2 regions of the Paenibacillus sp. 10L310 genome follow, and region 2 is predicted to be linked to the other one. Evidence: riboswitches for the same ligand, from Rfam matches in the RefSeq annotation. Region 2 holds a riboswitch; the other holds the start of a gene.
The links. A riboswitch is a leader RNA that binds a small molecule or an ion and turns the genes downstream of it on or off. The one in region 2 is predicted to bind FMN.

Region 1 (15,095 bases), 560 kb from region 2:
ATACTGATCAGCTTCAGATCATGCTTGCGGGCAATCTCCTGCAGATCCGGAAGTCTGGCCATCGTGCCATCTTCCTTAATCACTTCACAAATAACGCCAGCAGGGTAGGAACCACACATGATAGCGAGATCTACAGCCGCTTCCGTATGTCCGGCACGACGAAGTACACCGCCGTCTTTTGCAATCAGCGGGAACATGTGACCAGGCTTACGGAAGTCCCCGGCTTTTGCCTCAGGATCGATTAGACCTTTCACGGTAATAGAGCGTTCATGTGCCGAGATACCTGTTGTTGTATCTTTGTGATCCACAGAGACGGTGAAGGCTGTTCCATGGAAATCCGTATTTTGTTGAACCATCGGTTTCAGGTTAAGTTCGTCCGCACGTTGTTGTGTAATCGGAACACAGACCAGACCTCTACCTTCAGTAATCATGAAATTAATGACTTCAGGCGTCGCCTTTTCGGCCAAAGCGATAAAATCGCCTTCATTCTCCCGATCTTCATCATCCACAACAATGACGGGTTTACCACGCATGAGATCATATATGGCTTCTTCTATTGTGTCCAGAATGGATTGTTCTGACATTGGTCCACCTCCAGTTAATTTCTGTTCTCTATTTATGCAAATCCGTGATTGGAGAGAAAATCTTCACTGATACTGCGCGGCTTGCCAGTACCCGTCTCCCGATGTCCTCTCCCATACTGGAGCAGATGATCCACATATTTGCCCAAAATATCGCATTCGATATTAATGGTATCCCCTGTCTTTTTCACATTTAGTACAGTTTCACCAATGGTATGCGGGATAATGGAAACCGTGAATGCGGTATCCGATGTATGGACAACGGTCAAGCTAATGCCATCCAGTGTAACCGATCCTTTGGGGATCAGATATTTGAACAACTGGTGATCATCAGGCTTGATCTCAAACACAATTGCATTCTGATCACGTGTTATACTGCCAATCACTCCAGTACCATCGACATGACCCTGAACGATATGTCCGCCAAAACGACCGCCTGATTGCATGGCCCGCTCCAGATTAACTTTACTGCCAGATTGCAGCTGACTGAGATTGGTATGGCGATAGGTTTCAGGCATTACATCGGCGGTAAAACCTCCACCTTCGAGCGTTGTCGCAGTTAAGCACACGCCGTTCACTGCTACACTATCACCAATCTTCAGATCGTCCATGATGGCGGAAGCTCCGATATTCAGGACCATCGCTTCGCCTTTCCGACCAATACGCCGGATCTGACCGACTTCTTCCACCAAACCGGTAAACATGCTGCCGCCTCCCTTTTTCAAGTTATAAAGAACCTAACTTTCTACTTTCAAATCCATTTATTTATTCAGGCCACACCGGAATACCGCCAATGCTGATATTATCTCCAACTTGTTCAATCTCCAACTGATTCAATTGAATCGCCTGATTCATACGTTCCACACCCTCGAAGCGGAAGCTTCCAGGTGTATCATAACCGCCTACAATCTTCGGAGCGATAAACATGAGCAGTCGATCAACCAACCGTGCCTCCAGCATAGCTCCATTCAAGGTACCTCCACCTTCAAGCAAAATTGAACCAATGTCACGCTCACCCAACTTGCTAAGTCCGTTTAACAGATCCACACGTGGTCCAGGACCACAGCGTATAATCTCGACGCCGTAGGCTTCCAAACGTTCAGCAGCTTCAGGACTGGCTTCGTCTGTTGTCAGCACCCATGTTGGAGCAAGACCATCCTTAACCATTTTGGCACCTACGGGAAGACGTAACTTGGAATCCACTACAATGCGCACTGGACTAATGCCTTCGACTTGCAAACGGGTTGTAAGTTCCGGATTATCGGCGATTACCGTGTCGACGCCAACCATAATTCCCTGGTGCCGATGACGAAGGGCATGCACAATCTCACGAGCGGGCTCGTTAGAGATCCACTTGCTGTCTCCGCTGCGCGTTGCAATTTTGCCATCCAAAGTAGTAGCCGTCTTCAGTGTCACGAAAGGTAGACCCGTTGTAATAAACTTAATGAATTTTTCATTCATGCGTCTTCCACGCTCACGCAGTACGCCAACTTCAACTTCAATGCCTTGTTGACGAAGCATGCTTATACCCCTGCCGGATACTTGCGGATTTGGATCTTCACAACATACCACAACACGTTTCACCTTTTCATGAATCAGGCGTTCACTACAAGGTGGCGTCTTGCCATAATGACTACAAGGCTCAAGTGTAACGTATACCGTACTTCCTTCTGCATCACTGCCTGCCATGTTAAGTGCATGCACCTCTGCATGACCGGTTCCACGTTTCAGATGGCTCCCCAGGCCTACAATACGACCCTCTTTCACAACTACACATCCAACGACCGGATTAACCCCCGTCTGTCCCTGTGCTCGTTCCGCCATATCCAATGCCAGTGCCATATAAAATTCATCATTGATCATTTCCAAATCCGTTCACCCCGCGGTTTAAAGTCTTGTTTATTAAAAAATCCCCGTCGAACAATCAGTTCGATGGGGATGATGAGAGACAAATGTCACCAGCAGGAGTGAAATGGATACAGCACGCCAACACTTTGCCCAAAACTTCATTTCGGGCAAGTGAAAATAGACACATACCTTAATGAACATCAATTACAGGTAAAGAGCTTTTATAGTGCGGCATATGTATGGAACTGTCCGGCGTAACCGGATCTTCCCTGCACAGTGCAAGACATCACAAATCGTGACTGTGCAGCAATACTCCTGCTGAATGCAAACCTGTTAGGTCTGCACCTCTCCTTCTCCCATCCAGACTATACTGTCGGTTCTGGAATTACACCAGATCAGCCATCTGCCAATGGCAGACAGGTCACGGACTTTGCATCAAGTGCTGGACACATAGGTCCTTACACTTCCTGCATCACCGCCGGTAGGGAATTGCACCCTGCCCTGAAGGATTGCTTTCGTTATTACTTGGATGTTAGCACTTTAATGCCAAAAAATCAATTGTTTTTTGTTCCTTTTTGTCACATACTAACTTTTAATAAGCTAAGAAACAACAAAAAACCGCTTCCTCTCAAGGAGGCACGGTTTTTGTTTGGAGACCCATTTCACATCCATCGTATCATTCTACATATCAGGAAAACACCAGCTCGCCATATGCTTTAATTCTTTGGCATTATGGAATGGAGTGCGATCAGGTTCTTGCAGGGGCGAAGTCGGAAGCGGGAACTCTCTTGCCACCCTTCTGACCCAACTTGTGGAATCGATCGCAATAGCCGAGCATTTCCAGCGTCCATTCGCTCTCGGTCGAAACGTCCCATGCAAATCTGCTTTACCCGGCATCTCTGGAAAGACACCATCCAGATATTCAACGATGACGCGCTTGTCTCTGACTTCATGACAATATACAGTCACCCATACACCTTCTCGGACCCGAACAGCATACACATCGCCAGACTGTACCTCCCCGGTACCTGCATCAGGAGATGCCTTTGGTACTTTTCCACGAACACTTCTCTTCTTCTCCAATGCCCCTAAGATCGTGTCCTTTAGAGCTGGACTCTCATCAGGCTTATCCGCAAGAGATATATTATTCAGATCAAAATCATGAAATATCTTGTTCAGGTTGTTCTCATTAATTCCGACAGATGAGTCCCACCACGCCAGAGGGGCCTGCACTTCCACCCGCACATTGGGGCGTGCGTCACGCTGCATATAAGAGGTGAATTCCGTGATCATTCCGGGATGTTCCGGCGTATCCAATATGCCAATCAGAGCTAACGTCTCAAGCAAATCACGGTAAGCATATTCCTTCTGTGTAGGCAAAAGACGTTCCTTCTTGAGCGCTACTGCTGCCTTGCTGTAACGTGTTTTGGGAGGTAATTCGCGCAGCACCGTTAACACCGCACGGAATGTCCAGCGGTCGTACTCATTGGGTATTGGAAGCTCCTGTGCGGTAGCCAGCTCTCGAAGTGCCAACACGCATCCAAAAGGATCACCGTCCAACGGGGTTCCATTGGTCATCCGCCAATACCATTGCAGCGTTGTGTCGGTTGCTTGATCTACACTTAATCCGCAGATCTTACAAGTGTTCGAAGATGGATATGGCGTATGTTCATGACTTGGCATACTGCTCGCAATAAGCTTGCCCGTAAGCAACGAGCGCCAGATCATGGGTGCTGACCACAAAGAGGATACAAAGGCCTGCGCTGCATCATTGATCGTCCATTGATTCGCAACTTTTTTCAGCTCAGTAATCGTTTCATCATGTTGCGGACGTACAAAGCGATTCGGTTCATGCCCGGCTGTCTCAAGCGCTTCTCGATCCTTTACGGATAGACTATCCGGAACGACATGGCGCGATGCCTGCAATTCTTCATCCCACAACGTGCGCTCACTATAAATTTGTTTTAACAAGCTTAGCTGAGTAACCATATCCAAGGTTTTATTCATCCTTTCTAATTATCGATTTGAAGTATGTAAAAATAAAAAAAGTGCTTCTATAAGAGAAGCACTTCATGTTTGGATCCAGTTAAGGTGAAGGTATTAAGCTTCTACAACTTCAACAGTTTCCATTTTGTCTTTACCTTCTAAAGCGTCCACGAACTCCATACCTTTAGTTACTTTACCAAATACAGTATGTTGTCCATCCAAATGTGGTTGCGGTTGGTAGCAGATATAGAACTGGCTTCCACCTGTGTTACGGCCAGCATGTGCCATAGCAAGTGTTCCGCGCTCATGTTTGTTTGGGTTAATTTCACAGTTGATTGTGTAACCTGGGCCACCTGCACCGCTACCGTTAGGGCATCCGCCTTGAGCTACAAAGCCCGGGATAACGCGGTGGAATGTAAGACCATTGTAGAAACCGGAATTAGCCAGTTTCTCAAAGTTTGCTACTGTGTTTGGAGCTTCTTGATCGAACAGATCGATCAGAACTTCTCCGCCGTTTGCCAATTTAATTTTCGCTTGTTTCGCCATATGTAAATGACTCCTTTCGTATTGACCATCGTTAATGGTGCCAGAACGCATGACCCTGGGCCAAGCATTACAGCACTTTTCTTAGTGTACACCGAAAATGTCTGGATCGCAAAAAAAACGGCAACTTTTTTCATGATTTAGCTCAAATACTCAAAAAGCAGACAAAAAAGGAAGTTCCTTTTTCATCTGCTTCAACTGCAAAATCCCTATATCTTGAATAATGCAGAAACGCATTATCTTTTGACGAATTAGCGAGTAACTGGCTGTTTTCCAATGCGCGCAGGTACCAGGTCATTCTGGATGATATCTTGATACGTCTCACGGCGTACCACGACATCCCCTTGACCGTCTTTGACAAAGACAACGGCTGGACGACGAATCCGGTTGTAGTTGCTCGCCATGGAGTAGTTATACGCACCTGTGCAAGCTACAGCGAGTAGGTCGCCACTTTCCACTTTTGGCAGGTCCAGATCCCAGATCAACATATCGCCACTCTCGCAACATTTACCCGCAACAGATACTGTTTCCTGAGCAGCCTCATTCGCACGATTGGCAAGCACAGCTTCATACTTGGATTCATACAAAGCAGGACGTGGGTTATCGGTCATACCACCATCAACGGCAACGTATTTACGCACACCTGGAATGTCTTTGCTTGTTCCAACGGTATATAGCGTTGTTCCCGCTTCACCCACGATGCTGCGGCCTGGCTCAACCCAGATCTCAGGTACGGCATAGCCGATTTGAGCAAAATGATTTTTAACGGCGTCTGTAATAGCCTTCACGTATTGTGCAACTTCAAGTGGCGTATCTCCATCGATATAACGGATTCCGAATCCACCACCAAGGTTAACCACTTTGAAAGCAACATTAAGACGCTCATATACACTTGCTGCAAATTCGGCAACACGTTGAACCGCCATCTGGAAGCCTTCAACTTCGAAGATCTGGGAACCGATGTGGGAATGCACACCGAGCAATACCAGATTAGACTGCTTGGAAGCCAAGTCAATCGCTTCAAATGCTGTACCATTACCGATATCGAATCCAAATTTCGAATCCGTCTGACCTGTAGAAATATATTCATGCGTATGTGCCTCAACACCAGGCGTCACACGAAGCAAAATGTTTACTTTACGATTTTTGTCCGCTGCTACAGCCTGCAACAGATGCAATTCATTGAAGTTATCAACAACAAAGCATCCAATCTCTGCATCAAGAGCCATTTCGATCTCTTCCAGCGTTTTGTTGTTACCGTGGAAGTGAATGCGCTCAGCCGGGAATCCTGCTTGCAGTGCAGTAAACAGTTCACCGTCAGATACAACATCCAAGGAAAGTCCTTCTTCAGCTGCAAGGGCACACATCGCCATTACACAGAATGCTTTACTTGCGTAAGCAACCTGGAAGCCCAGTCCGGAAGCACGGAATGCTTCCATGTACTCTCTGCAACGCTCACGAACCAATTGCTCGTCCACAACGTACAGGGGAGTTCCAAACTGTTCTTTCAGATCTGTTGCATCAACTCCGCCAATCTCCAGATGCCCTTGCGCATTTATTTTACTTGTACCATGTAAATACATAATCTGCATTCCTCACTTTTTATATACTGGAACAATTGATATTCCAATGATTTTACACCAGTATATCAAATTAGGCAGCGAGATGAATGGATTTTTTGGAAGATCATTTGTGTTTTTTACTTTTTTGCAGTTCCCCGTCCGGATCATCGGACATTTTGGTGTTGTCACGGGTTTTATTGAATGATGGACGTTTTTTATTTTCCAGCAGCGGAAGCCGGAATAAAAAGTTGCCCAAGGCCTTTGCATTAAACGGTATAAAAGGCCAGAGATACGAAGAATTGTACGACCGGTGAACGGTGAGCGCCAATATGAGTAATGTACAGCCCACGACCAACCCCGGAACCTTGAATATCGCAACAGCGACTAGCAGAACCAGCCTGACCAGCCTATTGGCGAGACCCAATTCGTAACTTGGCGTGGCAAACATACCGATGGCTGCGATGGCCATATAGAGCACAACCTCATTGACAAAGTATCCTGTTTTCACCGCGATATCCCCGACTAGAATGGCCGCGATTAAGCCCATAGCCGATGCCAGAGGTGTAGGCGTATGGACCGCTGCCATACGTAATAAATCGACGCCCAGTTCGATCAGTAGAAACTGTAGAATCAGCGGTAGCTTTACATTTTCCTGTGGACCAATGAAGTCAAGTCCCATCGGTTTAATCGAAGGGTCAATAACCATGAGAAGCCATAATGGTAGCAAAAACAACGAGATGAGAATCCCTGCAAAACGCACCCATCGTAAATATGTTCCCATCAAGGCCGTCTGTCTGTTCTCCTCCGCATGCTCACATAGGTCGAAAAAGGTCGTTGGTAGAATCATCACACTGGGGGAAGTGTCTACGAAAATGACGACTCGTCCTTCCAGCAAATGAGAAGCTGTAACATCTGGTCGTTCCGAATAACGAACGAGTGGGAACGGATTCCAACCCTTGTTGATAATCGCTTCCTCCAGCTGTTTATCGGCTGCGGGAATACCATCGATATCTACTCGCTGAATTTTTTCACGAACTGAATCGACCTGCACTTTATCCACAATATCATCAATATACACCACGCAGACATCGGTTTGTGTTCTCCGCCCTACCTGCATAATCTCAAACTTCAGTCCCGGGTCGCGTATTCTGCGACGCACCAGGGTCACGTTAGTCAGGAGTGTTTCGGTAAAGCCGTCTCTGGAACCTCGGACTACCCTTTCCAAGGAAGGTTCTTCGGGTGAACGTACTGGATAACTCCGGGTATCCATAATTAAGACCGAGCGGTCTCCTTCAACGAACATTGCGCTCATACCGGTAAGAACCTTGTTGATGACCGCACTCATCTTCTCGACTTTCTCCACCTGAATATGGGGAATGTAACATTCAAAATAAGATTTGAGAGCATGTCCGGACACGTCATCCGGCGTGAGATAGGTCAGTCTTTTCAACACTTCAAGCAAAATCTCATCCTTGGCGAAACCGGTGATCATCAGCAACCCAACGTGCTTGCCACCCAGAACCATTTCCCTCATATTCACGTCGAAGGATTCTCCGAGCCCCAGTACCTGTTGCAGTGTATATCTATTCTCACTCATGCGTGGGGAGATATCATCGTTTTCCTGCCAATATTGTACAGATTCCTCAATGCTGTCGGACATCTCATTTTGTTTTTTCTTACTGTACGCTTTCTCCTCTTCTTCCTTCTGAATCTCATAAGCAGACTTGTGTAACATCTCTTCCGTTATACCTTCACTATTTTCCTGGCCTGTGTGCTCCGTTCGTTCATCCATCTTCCATCCTCCTATGGCCACGAGTTACCGTTGATATATAAAAAAATCAAACAGGGAACCTGTCATTTTACCCAAAATCATGGCGAGCAGTAATCCAAACAAATAAGGTTTCATGCCCAATCGTTTGGCTAGCACGGGTAGTACATTGAGTACCTCAGTGAGCGCTGCGGCCAGCAGACCGATGAACACGCCACAGAATAAACCAACGATTGGGCTGAGCAGCAGCACCCCATGCATTTTCCAGTGCCAGAAGTCCGCCACCGTCCCGAGCAGTGAACCACCAATTAGCGCCCCTTCGTACCAGTGAGTTTTGTCATACGATTGCGTAAGTTGAGCCAACCTGGGAATCATATCGAGCACCAGAATGAGCGCAATTACGCCGCTCCCTACGGCAATTCCCCCTGCAATACCCAATACAATGCTGATTGCTCCATTAAGAACGCTCATCCGCATTCATCTCCCTGCGTTCCTGCTCGTGCATCCGTTCACTTTCTTCAATCACCACATATTTATCTACATTTTGCTGGTATAGGAACATCTCTACTTCCAGCGGGGTAGGTTCCTCATTCCATTTTTTCTTGAACAAATGATTAAAAAATACTGCCATTCCGAATCCAATGCCAATGGAATACGCCACTTGGAACAGATAGGGATGTTCGTCCCGATGCCCAGTAAGCATCTCCACAATACGAATCTGTACTTCCTGCATGTTCACATCGGCATGAAAATTCATAATGGTTAAGGCCGATCCGAAGAACAGCAGCAGCCAAACCAATATGAACAGAGACTTGGAAGGTTGACCATTTCCTGCAATGACTTCAACCAACGTATGGCCTGATCCAATCAGTTCCACACTTACCTCCGGCAAGATGTTCCGAATTCGTGGAATAATCTGCAATATATCAATGAGGATCAGATTGCCATCCTCCGGTCCAGGGCGCAGCAGTTCAAGCTCCAGTAGCTTCCCCTCCTGGTCTTCAGAAGAGGTCAGTACATGTGCAATGTCTCCAAGCTTGACTGCTCTGCCCCTCTGGATGCGAATACGGCTGCGCAGACGAATATAGACCATTGGAGTGGGTGTCTGGGACATCCATAGCACTCCTTTACTGCGTAATTTAGGTTAGTATTTGAAGAATGTGCAAATTTATTACAAACTGGTTGGAAAAAAGGTGGAAGGTTGAGTTGACGCTGCGGGATGGATCCGGTCATTGGTCGCTGTTGCTCGGGGGAGGATACACGCAGACACTCTGACGGCAGACCAACCTTCTGATCGCTGTTGTCTCCAAATTCTTTTGATTGATTTCTAAGTGTTAGAAATTTGGAGACAAAGGCGCACGCTTCGCTTCTTCAGGTCTAATCTGCCGCCTGCGTTGCTTATGTATCCTTAGATGAGCCCTCACGCTTCGCTCCTTTTGACCGATTCCATCCCTCCGCTACCCATCGTCCTCCCGTTTCCAAACGTTTGAAATAAATATGCTGGAGGAGTAGGCAGGAAGGGAATTGAAAGATGAGCTTTGAGGGGGTATTTTGTGCAAAATTCTATGACTTGTGAAGGTAGCTTCTGGATATTAATTTTAGAAATTTGGGGATTTGAGGCGAAACTGAGTGTGAAGCATTATTTTACATATCAAAAAAGTCGCCGTATGGGCGACTCTTCGGTATTGGTAGATAGGTTCACGGATCATGAACAATAATTCAAGAATTATGTTCTTTTTCTCTTTTGTTCAATTCCCTTCTAAATCGTAAAGGGGTTGAATTCATTGTTTTGCGGAATTGGTTAATGTAATAACTCGTACTGTTAAAACCGACCTCATAGGCAATTTCGGTGATGCTACGCTTGGAGGATTGCAATAATTCAATGCTTCTTTGGATGCGGTACTCTATCACGTATTGCATGGGTGTGGTTTTCAGGATTTGCTTGAAATAACGGCATGTCTCCGATCGACTTAACTGTCCCGCCTTTGCAATATCTTCAAGCTTAATTGGATCGGCATAATTGAGATTAATCCATTGCAACATGTCTTTCAATCGATTGTTTCTGCTCATCTCTAATGGATCATGTTCTAGAGAACATCCGTTCATAATCAGCAGTTTCCATATATTAAGCACCGCCGAAGCAATATTCACTTCGTAAAAAGGAACTTGGTGCACCAGCTCCTTTCTAATCCGTGCAACAGCATCCAAGATCTGTTCTCCCCAAGCGTTAGCTCTTTCGATATACAGAAAAGGCAAATTAGTTGCTGTTACATATGGATGTACGTACTTTATATACAAATCCGAAGGCATGATAACGTGTGGGGACAAATTCAGACATAAATAAATGCAGTTCTCGCTCACCCCGTGATCTTCGGCCATATGCATTATTCCACTGTTGATAAAAATCCCGTCACCTTTGGACAAAATCATCTTTTGATCGTTGATATGAAACAACGCCGTACCCTGAAGAACGGCAACAAACTGCAATTCATCATGCCAGTGGAGAGGAATATGTCTGTGAACATTTTGAACAATGGTTGTCTCATAACAAGCTATAGATAATGTATCGGTACGGTGTTCCGTCATTTCTTTCAAATGTTGATCAATGATAAATTCGATCTTCTGCATGGCCCTCATCTCAATATAGTTATATTTTTAAGTGTAATATTGATATAAATGTATCGCGTTTCTCCTTAATATAACACTATTCTTATATTTAAGGTGAGGCGAACAAGAATGACAACTTCTGCAAAATCCAAAATTTCAGGCATCGTGCTCGTTCTGACGGGAGCCATCTGCTGGGGCATTGGGGGTACGGTATCTCAAAAACTGTTTCAACTGGATGGAATTGAGGTCAATTGGTATGTCACTGTACGATTGTTGATTGCTGGGTTACTATTACTGGTTATTCAATCGTTTACAAATGGAAGATTTCAGATTTTTGATGTATGGAGAAATAAAAAAACGGCTGGGCAGATGATCATTTTCGGATTGGTGGGCATGCTTGCCGTCCAGTATACGTACATGGCATCCATTAAACACGGCAATTCGGCGGTGGCTACACTCCTGCAGTACCTGTCCCCTATCATGATCATGATTTACATCGCACTCCGTAAGCAGTCGGTCCTCACACGCAATGACCTTGCATGCGCCGTTCTGGCTCTCAGTGGGTGTTTTCTCCTGCTCACGAATGGCTCGCTTACGCAGTTATCTGTCTCCTCGCTCGCAGTGATATGGGGACTGTTATCTGGGGTTTCAGCAGCATTTTATACGCTGTATGCCGTGCAACTGATTAAAAAGTTCGATTCACTTGTTGTGGTCGGCTGGGCTATGATCATCGGTGGTTTGGGAATGAGTTTTATTCACCCGCCCTGGAAAATGAATTTTGCTAACATCACGCTCGAAACCTACGGTTATTTGATATTTTCAATCCTTTTTGGAACCATGATTGCTTTTTGGTTTTATATTGCGAGTCTCAAAAGTCTTACACCCAAGGAAACTAGCCTGCTCGGGAGCGCAGAGCCGCTTGCCGCTGTTGGAACAACCGTCATATGGCTCCATGAACCTTTTGGCTTCTATCAATGGATTGGTATGGCATGTATTCTTGGCATGATGCTGGTCATGCAGTCCAATCGTTCGGAATCTCCCCGTATTAACAACAAATAACCTCCCTCGCCATAATGCGCGATAGAAGGTTGTTAGTTGTCGTATATTGGTGTATAAACGCCAATACTGTTGGTGCAACCCATGAAATCACTGCGCGATCTGGTCGCGGATGGATTGCAGTATTTTTTTCTCCAGACGTGATACCTGCACCTGAGATATTCCCAGCCTGCTGGCAACCTCGGACTGGGTCTGATCTCGGTAATACCGAAGATAAACGATTAATCGCTCCCGCTCGCTGAGACCACCGATGGCTTCGTTCAGAGCCAGCTTGTCAAACCAACGTTCCTGAGACTCGTCGGCAATCTGATCCATTAACGTGATGGGATCACCGTCATTCTCAAATACGGTCTCATGGATGGAGGTCGGTGGTTTGTTCGCTTCCTGGGCAAATACAACTTCCTCCGGAGTTACCCCCAGCTCTGCGGCAACTTCCTTAATCGTTGGTAAACGATCCAGATGTTTGGACAGTTCGTCCCTTTTTTTGCGGACTTTATTCGCCATCTCTTTCAGTGAACGACTGACCTTCAGGGTACCGTCATCCCGCAGGAATCGCTGGATTTCTCCGATGATCATAGGTACCGCGTAGGTTGAGAACTTCACGTCATAACTGAGATCGAATTTGTCTACTGATTTGAGCAGACCGATACAACCAATCTGGAACAGATCTTCCGGATCATATCCCCTGTTCATAAAACGCTGTACGACGGACCAGACGAGTCTGATGTTGCAGTTCACCAGCGTATCCCGTGAAACATGGTCACCCGACTGACTGAGCGCAATCAGCCGTTTGACCTCGGCATCGTCCAAATAGGTCTGTGAAGATGGTTTCACTTCAGCATCCATAAGAACACCAACCCCTAATTATACAATGCTTTCTTGGATTCAATCCTTTTTTTCATCTTGATGGAGGTGCCTCTGCCGGGCTCACTGCTGACTTCGAATTCATCCATAAAGTTTTCCATAATGGTGAAGCCCATGCCCGACCGCTCAAGTTCGGGTTTGGACGTATATAGCGGCTGCTTGGCCAGTTCAAGATCTTCGATTCCTTCACCGCGGTCTTCCACAATGATTGTGATCATGTCTTCCCGAATCTCCGCCTGGATGGACACCACACCCTCGGAGTTGTTGTTGTATCCGTGGATGATGCTGTTGGTCACGGCTTCCGAAATGACCGTTTTCAGGTCACTGAGCTCGTCCATCGTTGGATCAAGCTGGGAGATAAACGCAGCAACGGTTACCCGTGCAAACGACTCATTCTCTGACTTGGCCGCGAATTGCAGATTCATGAAATTTGTCCCTGTTCCTTCATTCATGAGACGACCTCCAGACCTGAGAGAGCAGTTCCCTCATTTTCGTATATCGGCATAATCTTAAACAGCCCCGACATTTCCAGCAAACGGTACACTGGCGAATTGACGTCACAGACCACCATCTTGCCACCTTTATTCTTAATGAGCTTGTATCTTCCCAAAATGACACCTAGACCTGAACTGTCCATAAATTGCAGATCTTTCAGGCTGAGTACGAGATGCTCGCTTTGTCTCCGCTGGATGGCTTCATCCATCTGCATCCGTACCATGTCAGCTGTATGGTGATCCAGCTCCCCGGATAATCGTACAATCAGAATCCCGCGATGGTGTTCCATTTCCACATGCAAGTTCACGTTTGCTCACTCTCCTCCCTGTCTTAGAACAAGGATTTCTACGCTTCCGAAGGCTTTTCCTGCCCCCCGACAAAACTAGAAGAAAACCCCTATTTAACTACAAAATATGTTCGAAGGATGTGTGCAACTCGCGGAAATCGCCGTTTAGTCAAACAGATTGGACGTTGTCCGCTTGAACAGCTTCCACCAGCCAGCCTTATTCACATCCTGCGGAGCCTGAATGTCGAACTCCTTAATGACGTCGTTGCCCTGGTAAACAACCAGTTTACCTATACTTTGCCCGGCTTTGATCGGAGCTTTCAATTCTTTGGCAACCAGCAATTCATGCCGGATGTCGTTGGATTTGGCTCCTTTGCGCATCAGCACACTATAATTTTGCGTGGCATTCAGAGGCAATTCGGCAACTTCACCTTTTTCGATCTTCAGACTACCCAGCAGATCCCCTGCCTTATAGAGAGCCTTCATCGTATATTGACTGAACGCATAGTCAAACATCGAAGATACTTCGCTGTTCCGTGTTTTAGTATTTGGTTCACCAAGTACCACGGAAACGACACGTAATCCATCCTTGGACGCTGTTGCGGAGAGACAGAACTTCGCTTCGGATGTGTAACCTGTTTTCAAACCATCTGCCCCTTCATAAAAACGAACCAGCTTGTTTGTATTCACCAGCCAGAAGGGCTTTTCCGTATCTTTGCGAAGGTAATCCTGATATGCACCAGTGTACTTCGTAATCCCGGAATGTTTCAGCAGTTCACGGCTCATGACGGCAATGTCATGGGCGGAAGAATAATGATTATCGACCGGAAGGCCGTTACAGTTGGCAAAATGAGTATCCTTCATGCCCAGCTCCTTCGCCCGCTCATTCATCAGCTGTACAAAGGCTTCTTCCGAGCCAGCGATCTTCTCAGCCATCGCTACCGAGGCATCATTGCCCGAAGCCATCGCGATCCCTTTTAACATATCGTCGACCGTCATTTCTTCCCCAGGCTCCAGAAAGATCTGCGAACCGCCCATGGAAGCTGCGTATTCGCTCGTTCTTACTTTGTCGGTCAGCTTCAGCTTACCCGAGTCGATCGCTTCGATTGTAAGCAACATGGTCATAATCTTTGTAATGCTCGCTGGAGGCAGCTGATCATGACTGTTTTTCTCATAAATGACCGTTCCCGTGTCTGCATCCATTAAGATCGCAGAGCGCGCCGACGGGGCCAGATCAGTTCCTCCCGCTGCCTTCGGTGTTTCTTCAGCCAATGCTGTTGATGCCATAAGGGACAGCAGGATACAAAGGGTCATGAACGATGCCATTATTCTTTTCTTCACAAGGTTACCTCCTCAAATGACTTGCTTACTGCATGTTCCATGCATGTACTGCTAATCATTGTCGGCCCGTTTCCAGTAAATTATTCCATGTAAAGCATGATTTCCCGAACTTTTATTGAAAATGTGGTCATAGCCAAAAAAACGCACTGCACTCAAGG
Region 2 (15,095 bases):
CAACCCAAGGCACTCAGAATCGGAATCAGCGGCACAAGTGGAACGCGAAATCCGCGTTTGAGATCCGGGTTATTTTTACGCAATACGATAATGCCCAGACTTACAACTGCAAAAGCAAACAACGTTCCGATGTTCGTAAGCTCCGCCAAATGTCCCAACGAGATGAACCCGGAGAACAGAGCCACGATAATGCCTGCAACCCATGTCCCTACCGCTGGTGTCTGACTCTTGCCACTAACTTTGGAAAAGACAGGTGACAGCAGTCCGTCACGAGACATGGAATAGAGCAGACGTGTCTGACCATACATCATGACCAGCAATACGGTCGTAATGCCGGCAATCGCTCCAAGAGATACAATCCAGGACAATCCCTTCAATTGAACAAATTCAAATGCAAACGCAACTGGATCACTTACATTCAACATGTTATAAGGCACAATCCCTGTGAGGATCAATGATACAACAATGTAGAGAACGGTACAAATTGCCAGTGACGCAATAATTCCAATCGGCAAATCCCGTTGTGGCTGCTTAACTTCTTCTGCCGCTGTGGAGACCGCATCAAATCCGATGTAGGCAAAAAATACCGTCGCTGCTCCAGCTGTTACGCCTGAGATACCAAAAGGCAAAAATGGCTGCCAGTTGGTTGGCTCTACATAGAAAACACCTACACCAATGAAGATCAGCACCACGATAATTTTAATCGCTACCATGATGCCGTTCGCACGAGCAGCTTCCTTCACCCCTCGGGTAAGCAGGAAAGTGATAATTAACGTAATGACCGCCGCCGTGATGTCAAAATAGGTTCCCTTTTCCGGGCTGAACGCACTCGTAAGAGCATGTGGTAACTCCAGCCCGAATCCGGACAATAACGTTTGGAAATATCCAGACCATCCACTGGCTACCGCCGCACTCGCGAATCCATACTCTAATATCAGATCCCATCCCAGAATCCAGGCAATCACTTCGCCAAAAGCCGTATAGCTATACGTGTACGCACTACCCGAGGCCGGTATGCTTGATGCAAATTCCGAGTAACATAATGCAGCGAATGCACATATGATACCTGCCAGCAAAAATGACAGTACAAGGCCCGGGCCGGCATACGTTGCGGCAGCTACACCAGTCAACACAAAAATCCCTGTGCCGATAATGGCACCCACCCCAAGTGTGGTTAAGTCCAACGGACCGAGCGCCCTTTTCAATGCACTGCTGTTATCGCCCCCGGAGGCAATTGGTTTTTTACGAAATAATGAAGATCGTTGTTTGTTCTCACGCATAGTCATGTTCCTCTCGTCATGAATCTTGATTGTGCTATGGATGTAGTAGCGATTGGATGGCTTCCCAACTGTTCTATGAAAAAGTCATTTGTTCTATCGTATCGATCACCTATAAAAACCTATCGAATTCTACACGTTATCGCGTTGCTTGGTTAAATTTATTTTTGTAGATCACTTATTTTGTTCTTTTTCCGCGAAATTTATCATGATCTGTTGCACGTGGTTGAATATGAAAATCGATTTAAAACAAAACTGCGTATAATTTATATTATGCGCAGTTTTTATGAGCATAATTTTCTGCGAAAAACATCTCTGGTTCCTTGTTATCTGAAGTTAAGAAAAAGAGAGCTCTTTTCGTCTTTTTCCGCTGTCCCTTCCTCTCTTATCCTGTCTAATTCGACGATATGAAGGGCATGTCAAAGAGCCACATAGCGTTATGCGGCCCTTTATTTCTTACTATAGGTAGAATTGTATATAAAAATACAAACTGACTTCATTTCAGGTTTTTATGAAAAAGTAAATTATGAGAACGTAATTCTCTCCGCGTCCGACATCCGGTATTGGGTTAACAAATAATCTTTGCTCTGCATGGCCGCATGACGAATCGCATCCAGATCAACATTCAACAGCTTACCCTCTCGCTTCACGAGTCTACCTGCCACAAAGACCGTATCCACATTGGATGGATTGGCAAATTGCACAACAGCGCCAATTGGATCATGAACGGGGAACATATTCAGATCGGTGGTACGAATCATGATCAGATCCGCTTCCTTCCCTGGGGTCAACGTACCGACCTTCTGTTCTAATCCCAATGCTTGGGCACCAGCCGAAGTTGCAAATCTCAGCACTTGGCTGGACTGCAAGTTCAACTCACCAGGCATCTCACCCTGCTGCAAAAGTTGTTCATTGGCTCTGGATCGTTCAGCTTGAAGTGCAAACTTCATCTGCGAGAACATATCTCCGCCTGTGGACGTGACCACATCTACACCAAGTGTAGGGGTTCCCCCATGTTCAAGAAAATAACCGGTGGCCGGATATCCATGACCCATCATCATTTCAACCTCAGGTGTGACCGACAAGGAAGCGCCGCTATCTGCCAGCATTTTGTATTCATCCATGCCCATGGTGTTACCATGAACGATATTCACCCGTGGACTTAAGAGTCCCGCTTCGTACAAGTGACTGATCGAGCGATCCACAGATCCCCAACTGCCAAATCCGGCATGCATGGAACAGATCGCATCCAGTTCTTGTGCTAGCTCGATCTCTTTCACGGTTGTATCCCAATGACTGAACTCCGGACCACGAATGGCAAGCCCATAAGTAAGCAATTGATCCCGTGATGAAAAATAACGTTCTTTGACTCTTCTCACATCATTGATCGAATACGTGAGTTGACTATCCCGATTCCAGTAGTCCGTCTCACCAGGGACTCCGTGAGCAAATACCGCCCGAATGCCAGCATCCTGAAGTCCACGAATCAGTTCATCCGTATGGTCAGGGGAATATGGCATGCTCCAATCCATTACTGTCGTCACTCCTGCGTTAAGCGCTTCCAAGGAACCGAGCAGATTGGCAATATAACTATCTTGTGGGCGGAGCTTGCTTCCCATCGCACCATAATAGAGATTTTGCAAATAAACTGGTAACGACCAGTTGGTTCCCGCTGTTTTGACAAGTGATTCCCACATATGCCGATGCGTGTCCACCAGCCCAGGCATAATAATCATCGATGAAGCATCAATGATCTCCGCATCCGGAATATCCAGGTCGGGCTGAACCGCCATGATCAGTGAATCCTGAATCAGAACGTCCGCCCTCTTATACTGTCCAATTTTAGCATCCATCGACAACACACAGCCATTTTTCAACAGATAACTTGTCCGCACAAGAAACATCTCCCATCTATTTTGGTTTGAAAGACGATCACATCCTGCTTACGAATCCATACTGCTTCTGACTATTTTTTCGCTAGTATATATACATTATATAGTTATTGTTAGTATTTATCAATTTTGGGATTTGCGTTTCGCCCGAAATCTTCTAACCTTCATCAGATTGCCACACATCTTATCATCACAGTACTTCTGTGTTCTGCTTCGGGTATCATCATAGAACATCCAGCGACAATCCGAATTATCACAGATCCGAATCCTGCCCCCTTCTCCCTCCACCAAAGTCATGGCAAAATCAGCAGCTACTTCAGCCATAACCTGATGCCAATGCGCTTCCACAGCTACCAGTTGGAGTTTCAGTTCCTGATCAATTGTAGTCAATGTTCTTCTCACATGCCCTGCTTCCATAAAGCCATTCAACCATTGTTTTTCTATATCCGTTAATGATGCTCCAGAAGACACGCGGGCTCCAAGAGCCAACAATTCATTCCTGAAGTTTCTCATCGACAACTCATCTTCTGGAGATGCAGGGACAGAAGCGTTAAGTTGCCATCGTTCCAGAAAATCTTGCTGCCAACTCGCCTTCCCGAGCCTGTCCTCCGATCGATCTCCCCCACGCCAGTCATGATAATCGCTGTTTACAAAATCGGTCCATAACCTGTCCATATATATACCTCCGTTTATGTAACCATCTAAGTAAATAAAGAAGGTTACAACTCGTCTTTGATGTGTTATATTAAGTGTAACCTTATTAATCAATTTTAGCTAGTTACATCACCTATCACAATTATACGCAAGGAGGAAAAGGCAATGACGAACACAACAGCACTAGATGTGTTACTTATTCAAAAGGATGATACTTGGGATCAATGTAATTGGATTGTACCTTTGTCGAAATCCTTGGAGGGTCTTACAGCAGAACAAGCAGCCTGGATTCCACCCTCAGGGGGATTAAGCATCTGGCAGTTGGTTAACCATATGTATTATTACAACCATCGCTTATTATGTCGCATGCAAGGTAAGGAGCCTACCCTTCCTGCTGTAGACTCCAATGAATACACATTTGGGAATCCGGGAGATGCAACGGATGCAGCTGGTTGGAATACACTGATGCAGGGTACAACTCGATTAGCCCAGCAGTTGCGAGATCAATTAGCTGCACTACAAGAGTCTGATCTTGAAGCCGCATATATGGACTCCGAAGAGAAATGGGCACACGAACTAGCTCGCTGGGTACTCCATGATGCGTATCACGCAGGTCAGATCGTGCTCCTTCGCAGACAGCAAGGAAGCTGGAAAATCGTTTTCTAAAAAAAATGCTTGAACTGCTAGCGCTTACAGGAATAAGATGAACTTATTAATGTTACAGCTTGTTCAACACACTATATAATTGAATAGGATCTTCGGGGTAGGGTGCAATTCCCAACCGGCGGTGATGTTCTTCGGAACCAGCCCGCGACTCGCTAATTGTTCTTAACGAAGGACATTCAGCGACTGACTTGGTGTGAATCCAAGGCCGACGGTACAGTCCGGATGAGAGAAGATCAACACATTGACATGCCGTTCACGGGAAGGCCTCTTTCCTGACGCATGTCCTTGGATGAGCCCCCGTTTATTTGGTATATACCAAAACGGGGGCTTTTGTCGATTTTGCCAACTGAAGATTCCGTGTTCTGACGAAGGAGTCCTGAATATGGAAAAGACATCAGCAGCATCACCTGTTTACCGCAAGGAACGAAGTAATACCGGATTCTGGCTTGTAGTTCTCGGCGCCGCCTTATGGGGTGTCGACCCACTCTTCCGCATTATTTTGCTAAATACGATGACATCCACGCAGATTGTACTGGTGGAACATATCATCGTCAGTCTTATTGCCATTCCCGTGCTGTGGAAATTTCGGGCTGATCTGAAAAACCTGCGCGCTCGCCACTGGATTGCCGTGATTTTTATCTCATGGGGAGGATCAGCACTCGCAACGGTATTGTTCACCATGGCACTAACACATAACGATCCGAATACGGTGCTTTTATTGCAAAAAATGCAACCACTCTTCGCTATCGTGCTGGCTAAACTGTTACTAAAAGAAACGTTACCACGTCGCTTCGGTGGATTGTTCTTCATTGCATTAGCAGGAACGTACCTGCTTACATTTGGCTTCACATTGCCATTAGGTAACTGGGACAACTGGATTCATGCTGGAAGCTTGTTATCCCTTGGGGCTGCTGCCCTATGGGGAGGTTCAACCGTTATGGGACGATTGATGCTGGGTCAGGCGCGTTACGAAACCGTCACCTCCCTGCGCTTTGTCGTTGCTCTCCCGCTCCTGATCTTTATGACGTGGAACGAAGGTGCGGCATGGACGTTTCCGTCCGGAACGGGTGAACAGACTGCTGTCATCCTCAACATTCTCGGTCAGGCATTGTTACCTGGTTTGCTCAGTCTTCTGTTGTATTACAAAGGTCTGTCGTCAACCAAAGCATCTGTTGCAACTCTCGCGGAACTCAGCTTCCCGATGGCGGGTGTGTTGGTGAACTGGATTGCTTTCCGTACACTGATTACATGGGAGCAGCTGCTTGGTTTTATTCTGATCTGGGTGGCCCTCTTCGCCATTTCCAGACAGCAGGAAAGATCATCAACTGCGGCCGATGCTGCACCAAAGCTGCGTACAGAATAAGTAGATATATTTGAGGTTCACATATAAACAAATAGTCAAATATAAAATAAAACCATTGCACATCAAATTAGATGAGCATTGGTTTTTTTATTGCCATTACTCGATATTACTCGTTCATTTTCTCAATTAGCAATATGAGCTATTAACCCTTTGCTTTATCTCTATTTCGCAAATGCAAATCCCCCTCTTTTCCCTCCAACCTCATAACGAGTATGCATATCATCGCACTACGTCTCTTCTATCTTTTGTCTTTTGTCTAATCCGGTGGTACGATGACATATGGAATAAACAGATGAAATATATTCAGAGAGGAACGATCATAATGTCTTCATTCTCATATACCTCCTACGACGCCGTAGGTTTGGCTGAACTGATCCGATCCCGGGAAGTATCCCCGGTTGAAATGCTTGAAGCGGCGTTTGCACGCCTTGAAGAAGTGAATCCGCAACTTAATGCGGTTATTCGTACATATGAATCTCGTGCACGGGAGGAAGCCGGTTTGGTTCGACCTGGAGAACAACCTTTTGCCGGCGTTCCCCTGCTCCTGAAAGATATCTCGCAATCCTTGGAAGGTGAATTTCTGACTTCAGGCTCCCGTTTGTTCAGCGAGCATCGTGCATTACGCAATTCCAATTTTGTCACTCGACTCCGTGATGCAGGCTTTATCTTCATAGGACATACCAATACGCCTGAATTTGGTTTGAAAAATATTACCGAGCCCCGTCTTCATGGTCCCACTCGCAATCCATGGAATATCAATCACTCCCCGGGTGGTTCAAGTGGTGGTGCGGCTGCTGCTGTAGCTTCGGGTATTGTTCCTCTTGCCGGAGCCAGTGACGGAGGAGGTTCAATTCGTATCCCGGCTTCCTTTAGCGGATTGTTTGGATTGAAGCCAACCCGCGGGCGCACACCTGTAGGACCGGGAGTTGGTCGTCAATGGCAAGGCGCATCGATTGATTTTGCCCTCTCTCGCTCGGTTCGGGACAGTGCTGCATTGCTTGATACGTTACAAGTCATTCAGCCCGAAGCTGCGTTCCATGCTCCACTCTTTCCAGGCAGTTACTTGGCTGATATGAGCTATCCACATCAACGCAAACTGAAAATTGCATACACAACGGATTCGCCCGTGGGAACACCTGTCAGCGCAGAAGCCAAAGAGTCTGTATACAAGCTCGTTCGCTGGTTGGAAGATCAAGGTCATCATGTTGAAGAAAAACTGAGTCCCGTCAACGGAGTTCGGTTGATGGAGAATTATTACATGATGAACAGCGGTGAGATGGCCGCGATGATCTCTTCCATGGAACGATCCATGGGCCGGGCTCTGACCTCCAATGATATGGAGATTGAATCTTGGGTTCTGGCTGAAGCAGGCAAGAAGGTTTCCGCTGCGGAATTTGTACATAGCTTAGCTGAATGGGATGTAGCTGCAGCTCAGATGTCCACCTTGTTTGAGCGTTATGACTTCTACGTCACACCTGTTAATGCTTTTTCTGCGCCTAAGATTGGTGAATTAACACCTCATGACGAACAGATCCGTAATCTGATGCGAATTAGTGAATTGGACAAGACCCAGCAGCAGCAACTCATCTATGAAATGTTTGAGCCAAGTCTTACGTATACACCCTTCACCCAGCTTGCAAATCTGACAGGTCAGCCTGCGATAAGTGTACCTCTGCATATGACACCTGAAGGGTTGCCAATGGGCGTTCAAGTGATGGCAACCAAGGGACGCGAAGATTGGTTATTACATCTGGCTGGACAGCTTGAACAATCAGACCTCTGGATTGGAATGAGAGGTAATCCACTGTTTCCAGCATAAAGGCATATAATGTGGTTGTGTTTAAATTCACCATTGGATGTTCCTGCCTGAGTAGAGTACGTCACCATAACAGTGCATGAAAGCTTCATCTGCTCCGCATACTGAAAGCAAAAAGTAGCGGAGGAATGTAACAGATGAATACAAATCAGCGCCATAAACAGTCTTATCGTATCCCAGCCAAAACGGGATATGCCTTGAAAGTAAGCAAGGGTTCTTTACTACGCATAACTGATCTGGAGGGACAGCAAGTCATTGATTTTGTGGCATACGATGCTATGGATGCTAACCATCGCTTGGACCCCGGCGTGACAATGGATGTATTGCGCACTTACCGAATCAAACCGGGACAGTTTGTGTATTCCAATCAGTATCAACCTTTACTCAAGATTGTCCGTGACACCGTTGGGGTACATGATTTCTTCAACTCTGCTTGTCGACCAGAGATGTATGAGGTGTTATACGACAAAAAGGATCATGCCAGTTGTTATCACAACTTGAACACAGCACTAGAACCCTTCGGAATCTTACCGCCGGATCAACACTATCCATTTAACCTGTTTATGAAGTCCGTTGTAGACAGTGAAGGCAAGATTGATGTTGTAGCTCCCGACTCTCGTGCAGGTGATTATATCGAGATGGAGGCATTAATGGATCTCACAATTGGGCTCTCCGCCTGTCCTTGTGAAGAAAGCTCATGCAACGGATACAACTGCACCCCAATTCAATTGGATGTGGAACTATAACAGAATAACAAGGCCATAAGGCGATATGATTAAAAGTAGTTTGTTCTAATTCACTCCTTGCGGGAATACGATGACTTGTACCCATTTTCTGTGACAACTGGTACAATTCATCGAACCCGTTAAGGAGTGAACGTGTTTATGTCTGTACTGTTCAGTTATATCATTCTGGGAATATCATTGTCCGCTCCAATCGGTCCGATTAACGCCGCCCAACTCGACCGTGGAGCCCGCCACGGATTCATGCATGCTTGGATTCTAGGACTCGGAGCTATGTTTGCAGATTTGGTGTATATGCTGCTGATTTATTTTGGAGTTGCCCATTTTCTGGACACGCCGTTCATGCGCTCTTTTCTCTGGTCATTTGGCAGTTTTATTTTGATTTACACGGGAGTGGAAACGCTCTCGAAGCTAAAGCAAGGCATTCAAGGTACATCTACTGCGGAAGCAACTGTTCGAAAATCTTTTATTTCCGGATTTTTGATGGCCCTGTCCAATCCACTGAATATATTATTTTGGCTGGGGATCTATGGCTCTATTCTCGCGACAACTGTGAAGCATACGGATACTGCTCATTTGCTGCTCTACAGTTCAGGCATATTCATTGGTATTCTGGTGTGGGATGTCATTATGGCTGGCATGGCCAGTCGATTCCACAAACATAGCAGTGAGAATGTATTGCGCTGGATCTCTATCATTTCGGGAATCTGCCTGATCGGATTTGGTTTGTATTTTGGGTACGAAGCTGTACGTTCCATATTTTTCTGACAACAAAATCAGGCTGGACAGTCACCCAACTTCCCCGACATTAATACTGTAACGGTATCATGTGGAATGGAGTTGGGAATCAATGGCGGAGCTGTATAGTGCCGACGAAATAAACACCTTGTTTGAGCGTCTTCCATCTTGGCAGCAGGACGCTTATTCGCAATTTGGTAAAATGATCGCCGACGAAGATAATACGTATCCATGTGTACCTGGACGAATGGGATTTCTGTCAGGACATTTGAGGTACGGATTTACGTGTGACCCCCGATCTGAACATGCTGCCGAAGATATGGCCGATCTGCTTAGACAATATGGTCCTGTCTCCAGAGACACCGGTCATTACGCTTCGATGGTCGTGATCTGTGAGACACCAAGTGATCTGAAAGATCATACAACGGTAGAGCAATATCAGACGTTATTCTGGCAAATGCTTAATCGGGTAAGTTCACACGATACCGAGCCGTGGCCGGAACATATTTCAACCGATCCTCATGATTCATCATGGGAGTTTTGCTTTGGCGGAGAGCCTTACTTTTGTTTTTGTGCAACTCCTGCACATGAACTCCGAGCCAGCCGGCATTTTCCTTATCTCATGTTTGCTTTTCAACCACGGTGGGTATTCGAATCCATTAATGACAACACCCCTCTTGGCCGTAAAATGAAAACCTTAATTCGCAAACGTCTCGCTGCATATGATGCTGTACCTGCTCACCCTTCGCTGATGTGGTATGGTCAGCAGGATAATCTGGAATGGAAACAGTATTTCCTGCCTGATGATGAGCAGACACCTTCCAAATGTCCATTCATGCGGATGAAGCAAGCCTTAGGCAAGTTGACGAAATAATCTTAAAGCACTCATTAATCCGTTGTACGACCTCCACGAAAGTTGCTGAGAGTTGCTTATGGTTTGGATGGTGCTGACTGCGATGCTTTCGAGCCACGTACCTTATGAACAACATACGTGATGATCCCAAGGAACACCAATAGTCCCACACTTGCCAGCAGACCCGTTCTGCTGGCTTTTTCCATCGCTGTCCCAGCCACAGCAGCCACAATTAATACTATGGCAATCCACACTTTGATGCGATTCCACTTCACGGGCTTCATTTTTTTAATGTACGTGATACAGATGAGCAGCCATGTATACATTAATACCAGACTACCTGCTGTCGTCACATATTCAAACAAACTCTTGGGCATCCATAATGCCATCAACGTAGACAGGACTAATCCAGCCGCTGTACAACACAATGCCTGAAGTGGCATGTCCTTTTTTCCCCGGGTCTTCGTGAACAACTTTGGTGCATCTCCATCTTCCGCGAGTTTCACCAACATGGACGTAATGGCATATAACGAAGCCACCATTGTCGAGAATCCGGCTATAATCAGAATTCCGTTGAGAATGTGGACCACAACAGTGAATCCAATGGTTGACATGGCTTTGACAAGCGGACTTTCATCTGGAGTTAACTGAACTGAAGGCACAAGCAACAGGATCAACGCAATTGCAATCACATAGAGTGTACTCACCGTCAATAGCATTACTCGACCTGATTTCACTGCATCTTTTGGTTCTTTCAGGTTAGCTGCCATCAAACCCATAACCTCGATCCCGGCAAAAGCAAAGAATGCATAGATGAAACCGGTCCATACGCCTTTACCTCCATGCGGGAACCATTCATTCTTCAATTGCTCGGGTGTGACTTTTACAGGTAACCAACCCAGACAAGCCGCTCCTGCTATAGCTATAAATGCAACCGTTGCAGCAAGTTTGATTACAGCAAGAATATTCTCCGTTTTGGTTAATCCCTTCGCTCCCAGTGCAGCAATGAACAGACCTATAGCGGCATAGATCGCAACAAATGCCCATAGCGGAAACTTGGGAAACCAGAATTGAGAGAACAGCCCAAGTGCCGTTAATGAGCTGCCCATGATGAGCATTTCAGAGAACCAGTACATCCATCCACTACCAAAACCAGCCCAAGGTCCGAATGCTTCGCCCGCATACGTTCGAAAAGCGCCTTCCTTTGGATCTTCTGCGGTCATCTGAGCCAGCGCACCAAATACAAAGTAAGTACCTGCCGCAGCCAGCACCAACAATATAAGTACGGATATGCCGGCCCAATGAATCGCCAGACTGGTCCCTAGAAAAAATCCCGTTCCCAGTGTGCAACCCGCGCCAAACAAGGATAGGCTGACCCAACTTAGTTTTTCGTCGTCGTTTTTACGGTGTTGCTTACTTTTCATGAAGCTCCTCCTTCTGCCTTATCCCCTTACGATTTACAGGTCATGGAGGTTTTATGTCTGTATTACCAAAAGAATTATTATTAGTTTACATAATAATTAATATGTTAAAATTATTCTGATAATGAATTTAAGATGTATGCTTTTAGAGATTATTCATAAAGATATATTTTCAATTTGATTCAAACCCGCAAAAAAGTGGTTGACTTCAATCGCTTATAATGGTTTTCCTTTAAACTTGGTGGTGCGTCAATGTGGCTATATGAGAGATGGTAACTAAGGTGAGAAAATGATCTTTCTATTGTGAATTTTTCATATGTTGAAATATTATAACTCAGTCGTTATTTCTTTTAAATTGAACGTAGATTGCCTATTTTTCGTATTTTCTCAATATCTTCGTCGTTTTTTATAAATTTAGTCGCTTATAAGAAGGGATATTTCCTGGGATTTTTCCTCTTTCATCCTTTTTCACCCGTTTTCGGGCTAGGCTGACGTATAGACATTATTCCCTAAAATTTTTCGCAGCCCCTGATCCGAAAGTTGTTGTGAATTTTTCATATGTTGAAAATATTTTATGTTGGTCATAAAAAAGCCGCCATATGGCGGCTTCGCTAATATTTCTGTTTTAAGTCCGGCCAGTCCAATCTGCTCCGGCGATTTCTTCCCATCGTGCTCTAATTTCATCATACAATTCCTGTGGGAGTTGCCCTTTAGCCACAAGATCAGCATTTTGCTGCCAGCGATTGGGCTTGGCTGTTCCTACAATAGCTGTGTCTACACCTTCGGTACTTAGCGTAAAACGCAGTGCTGTTTCCACCGCTACCTGGGCATCTTCACCCAGAAAACCATAGTTCAGTTCACTTAAGCGCTTCCAGTATATAAATGGATAAGCCTCTTCTGAAAGTGTATCATACGTCCAGGCCGCATTGGCAATTGGTCTTTTGGCGATGACACCCATGTTTCTTTTTCTTGCCTCAGGCAACGTAAGATCAATTGCTTCCTGATCTGCGATATTTAATGAAGTCTCCAGGCTGTCAAATACTCCGGTCTGAATCGCATATAGCGCATCTGTTGTATCCCCACTGTATCCGATAAACCTGGTCCTACCTGATTCCTTGGCACGCTGTAGCACTTCGATCACTGCTCCTTGTCGGAGTACTTCTTCGGAGCAGCTATGCAAATGGATAACATCCACATAGTCCGTTTTCAGCCTTTTCAGACTACGGTCAATCGTTTGCTCCAGTACTTTGGCATCCCAATCCGGACCTTCGATCCCGGCAGCATGTCCACATTTGGTGAACAAATAGTAGTCATCACGCCGATGTGACAACACCTCGCCGATTAATTCTTCGCTGTCACCGTAACATTCAGCCGTGTCTATCACGTTTAATCCAGCATCCAGGGCACTATTCAGCAATGTTGCTACATCCGTTTTGGATACATTTTTGCCTATTTCCGCTCCGCCAAATCCAAGTGTACTTACGTTCATGCCAGTATTACCGTACTTGCGCGTTTCCATGGTTATCTTCCTCCAAGTTCAGTGAATTGGGTACAGATAAATAGAAATACAGATTAACTTCAACTTCCCTTATGTTATTACCCATGAGTTGGTTATGCCACCCACTTTTCCAAACTGCAACCAACTTCATTTACTTAGAAGCCATAAATGGACATTCCACCGTCAACCAATATCGTCTGACCAGTTATGTATCCCGCTGCATCTGATGCCAGGAATACAACCGGCCCTACCACTTCTTCCAGTTCTCCCACTCGCTGTAGCGGTGTACGACTTACAATTTCCTGCAAATAATGGGGATCATCCAGCAGCTTTTCAGTCAAAGGTGTTCGGAAATACCATGGCCCTACTGAATTGACACGGATTCCATACTTGCCCCATTCCAGTGCGAGAACTTTGGTCATATGAATTAATGCAGCTTTGGTCGCACCATATACAACCCCTGTCCGCAAAGCCGTATGCCCACCTACGGAAGAGATGTTAATGATCTTCCCAGTCCCACGTTCTTTCATATGCTGACCCGCCAATTGCGAAGCGAAGAAAGCCGATTTTAAGTTTGTCTGCATGATGGTCTCCCACTGCTCGTCTGTTACTTCAAGTGCTGGTGTCCGTATGTTCATACCTGCGTTATTCACCAGAATGTCCAGGCTACCCATCTCCGAGATCGCCTCTTGAAACGTCTCTTCCATTTGTTCTTTTGATGTCACATCCACAGTCAGAGCGAGCGCTTTACGCCCTGTCTGTTCATAGATGTAGGCTGCTGTCTCCTCAATTTCTTTCATCGTTCGGGATACAAGTACAACGTCACTGCCTGACTGGGCAAGTCCAATCGCAATTGCTTTTCCGATCCCTCTCCCTGCACCTGTCACCAGTGCTGTCTGTCCATCGAGATGGAATGTGGGTACGTTCATGTCACTCACTCCTTCATCAGATTTATAAGTTGAACTAAAGATTATTTACACTGACACTACGATGACAGAATAACCTTCCAATCGCTGTTATCCCCAGATTTTTTGATTCCCTTTTCTGAAGGGGAAAATCCGGGGATAGCGTATGCTTCCGATGCAGCTTTCTTTCAGAAAGCTTTTAGGCGAACGCTTCGCTTTTTCAGGTTTTTTCTGTCCTCTCCGTTATCGTGTAAATGATTAGTTCAACTTATATCGCAATCATGCAAATACTTCTATATGTAGGTAAACCCCGATGGGAATCAGGTTACAAAATACTGGCTTGGATTGCCCAGTTCCGGATGGATCTTTTCTCGAAAGCGGCCTCCGGTATAATCCCCTATAATTTTTCGCCAGAACGCCTGCGCAATAACATTGTTACGAACCTGGGTCACTTTCCATCTTCCTGGAAAACGTTTGAACAGCTCGTAGGCTGCCCGAGTGCCCACCCCACTGCGCCGATATTTTTGCATCACAAAAAACTCAGTCAAATAGTAGTCATTATCCTTACTACCAGGCTCCAATTTCTCCACCAGAGCAAACCCTGCAGGTGCCCCATCACTTGTAATCAAAAAAGGAAACTTGCGGTCCTTTTCTGCCCAGAATGCCTCCAGACCGGGATATTCCGGAAAAATGCCGTTACTGTCCACATCAATATTCAGGTATTTGGTAAAATCATATAAATAAAATTGCATTAAATGCCGAATCACCTGACTGCGTTCCCGGGGAACCAGTTCTATTTTCATATTCATCCGGTTCACCTCCTCTGCTTTACGTATACTAATTACTTTAAAGGTTTACGCGCCGAAGGGCAAGGAAGCATACCCTACTTACTGCCTGCTTTGGTGAACAAGCTGTGAGCATGTAAATTATGGTACACTAGAGCATAGAATACTATTAAATTGAACATTAATCTTATATGTTTTTCACATGGAGGTGTCGAACTTGACCAACGTGCAAAAAGAGATTGATCGACGCAAGCTGGATGACAAACTACCTTCCATGCCTTGGTTCGTTCAGCAATTCATGGACTACAAGCTGCCTGACCTGTCCCCCTCTACCCTGCTCGAATATCTGAGAGATTACGAAGCTTTCTTCGGATGGTTGCGAGCAGAAGGGTTGTCCGAGGCAAGCTCTAATAAAGAAGTTACCTTGACTGAACTGGAAGTCCTTCGCATGGATTCAGTTACCGCCTATCGGTTATTTCTCACA

Region 1: linked by a shared signal. The riboswitch ahead of ribD (bifunctional diaminohydroxyphosphoribosylaminopyrimidine deaminase/5-amino-6-(5-phosphoribosylamino)uracil reductase RibD) and the one ahead of AC1DE7_RS09435 (DMT family transporter) in region 2 are both predicted to bind FMN.

Annotation. Positions count from the first base shown of each region.
Region 1 is NZ_JBFTKC010000003.1:660,742-675,836, forward strand. It holds gene AC1DE7_RS12035 (bifunctional 3,4-dihydroxy-2-butanone-4-phosphate synthase/GTP cyclohydrolase II) at 1-584, opposite strand, end outside; gene ribE (riboflavin synthase) at 617-1,285, opposite strand; gene ribD (bifunctional diaminohydroxyphosphoribosylaminopyrimidine deaminase/5-amino-6-(5-phosphoribosylamino)uracil reductase RibD) at 1,347-2,450, opposite strand; FMN riboswitch at 2,774-2,942, opposite strand; gene AC1DE7_RS12050 (hypothetical protein) at 3,111-4,418, opposite strand; gene AC1DE7_RS12055 (peptidylprolyl isomerase) at 4,530-4,961, opposite strand; gene lysA (diaminopimelate decarboxylase) at 5,210-6,541, opposite strand; gene AC1DE7_RS12065 (spore germination protein) at 6,645-8,312, opposite strand; gene AC1DE7_RS12070 (stage V sporulation protein AB) at 8,337-8,765, opposite strand; gene AC1DE7_RS12075 (stage V sporulation protein AA) at 8,746-9,402, opposite strand; gene AC1DE7_RS12080 (helix-turn-helix transcriptional regulator) at 10,008-10,916, opposite strand; gene AC1DE7_RS12085 (DMT family transporter) at 11,025-11,954, shown strand; gene sigF (RNA polymerase sporulation sigma factor SigF) at 12,042-12,797, opposite strand; gene spoIIAB (anti-sigma F factor) at 12,812-13,267, opposite strand; gene spoIIAA (anti-sigma F factor antagonist) at 13,264-13,617, opposite strand; gene AC1DE7_RS12105 (D-alanyl-D-alanine carboxypeptidase family protein) at 13,762-14,883, opposite strand.
Region 2 is NZ_JBFTKC010000003.1:98,216-113,310, forward strand. It holds gene AC1DE7_RS09415 (amino acid permease) at 1-1,280, opposite strand, end outside; gene AC1DE7_RS09420 (amidohydrolase family protein) at 1,802-3,181, opposite strand; gene AC1DE7_RS09425 (CGNR zinc finger domain-containing protein) at 3,293-3,844, opposite strand; gene AC1DE7_RS09430 (DinB family protein) at 3,989-4,489, shown strand; FMN riboswitch at 4,574-4,727, shown strand; gene AC1DE7_RS09435 (DMT family transporter) at 4,872-5,852, shown strand; gene AC1DE7_RS09440 (amidase) at 6,175-7,671, shown strand; gene AC1DE7_RS09445 (DUF1989 domain-containing protein) at 7,806-8,414, shown strand; gene AC1DE7_RS09450 (LysE family translocator) at 8,553-9,179, shown strand; gene AC1DE7_RS09455 (YqcI/YcgG family protein) at 9,262-10,023, shown strand; gene AC1DE7_RS09460 (amino acid permease) at 10,080-11,426, opposite strand; gene AC1DE7_RS09465 (aldo/keto reductase) at 12,049-12,942, opposite strand; gene AC1DE7_RS09470 (SDR family NAD(P)-dependent oxidoreductase) at 13,077-13,850, opposite strand; gene AC1DE7_RS09475 (GNAT family N-acetyltransferase) at 14,147-14,635, opposite strand; gene xerS (tyrosine recombinase XerS) at 14,814-15,095, shown strand, end outside.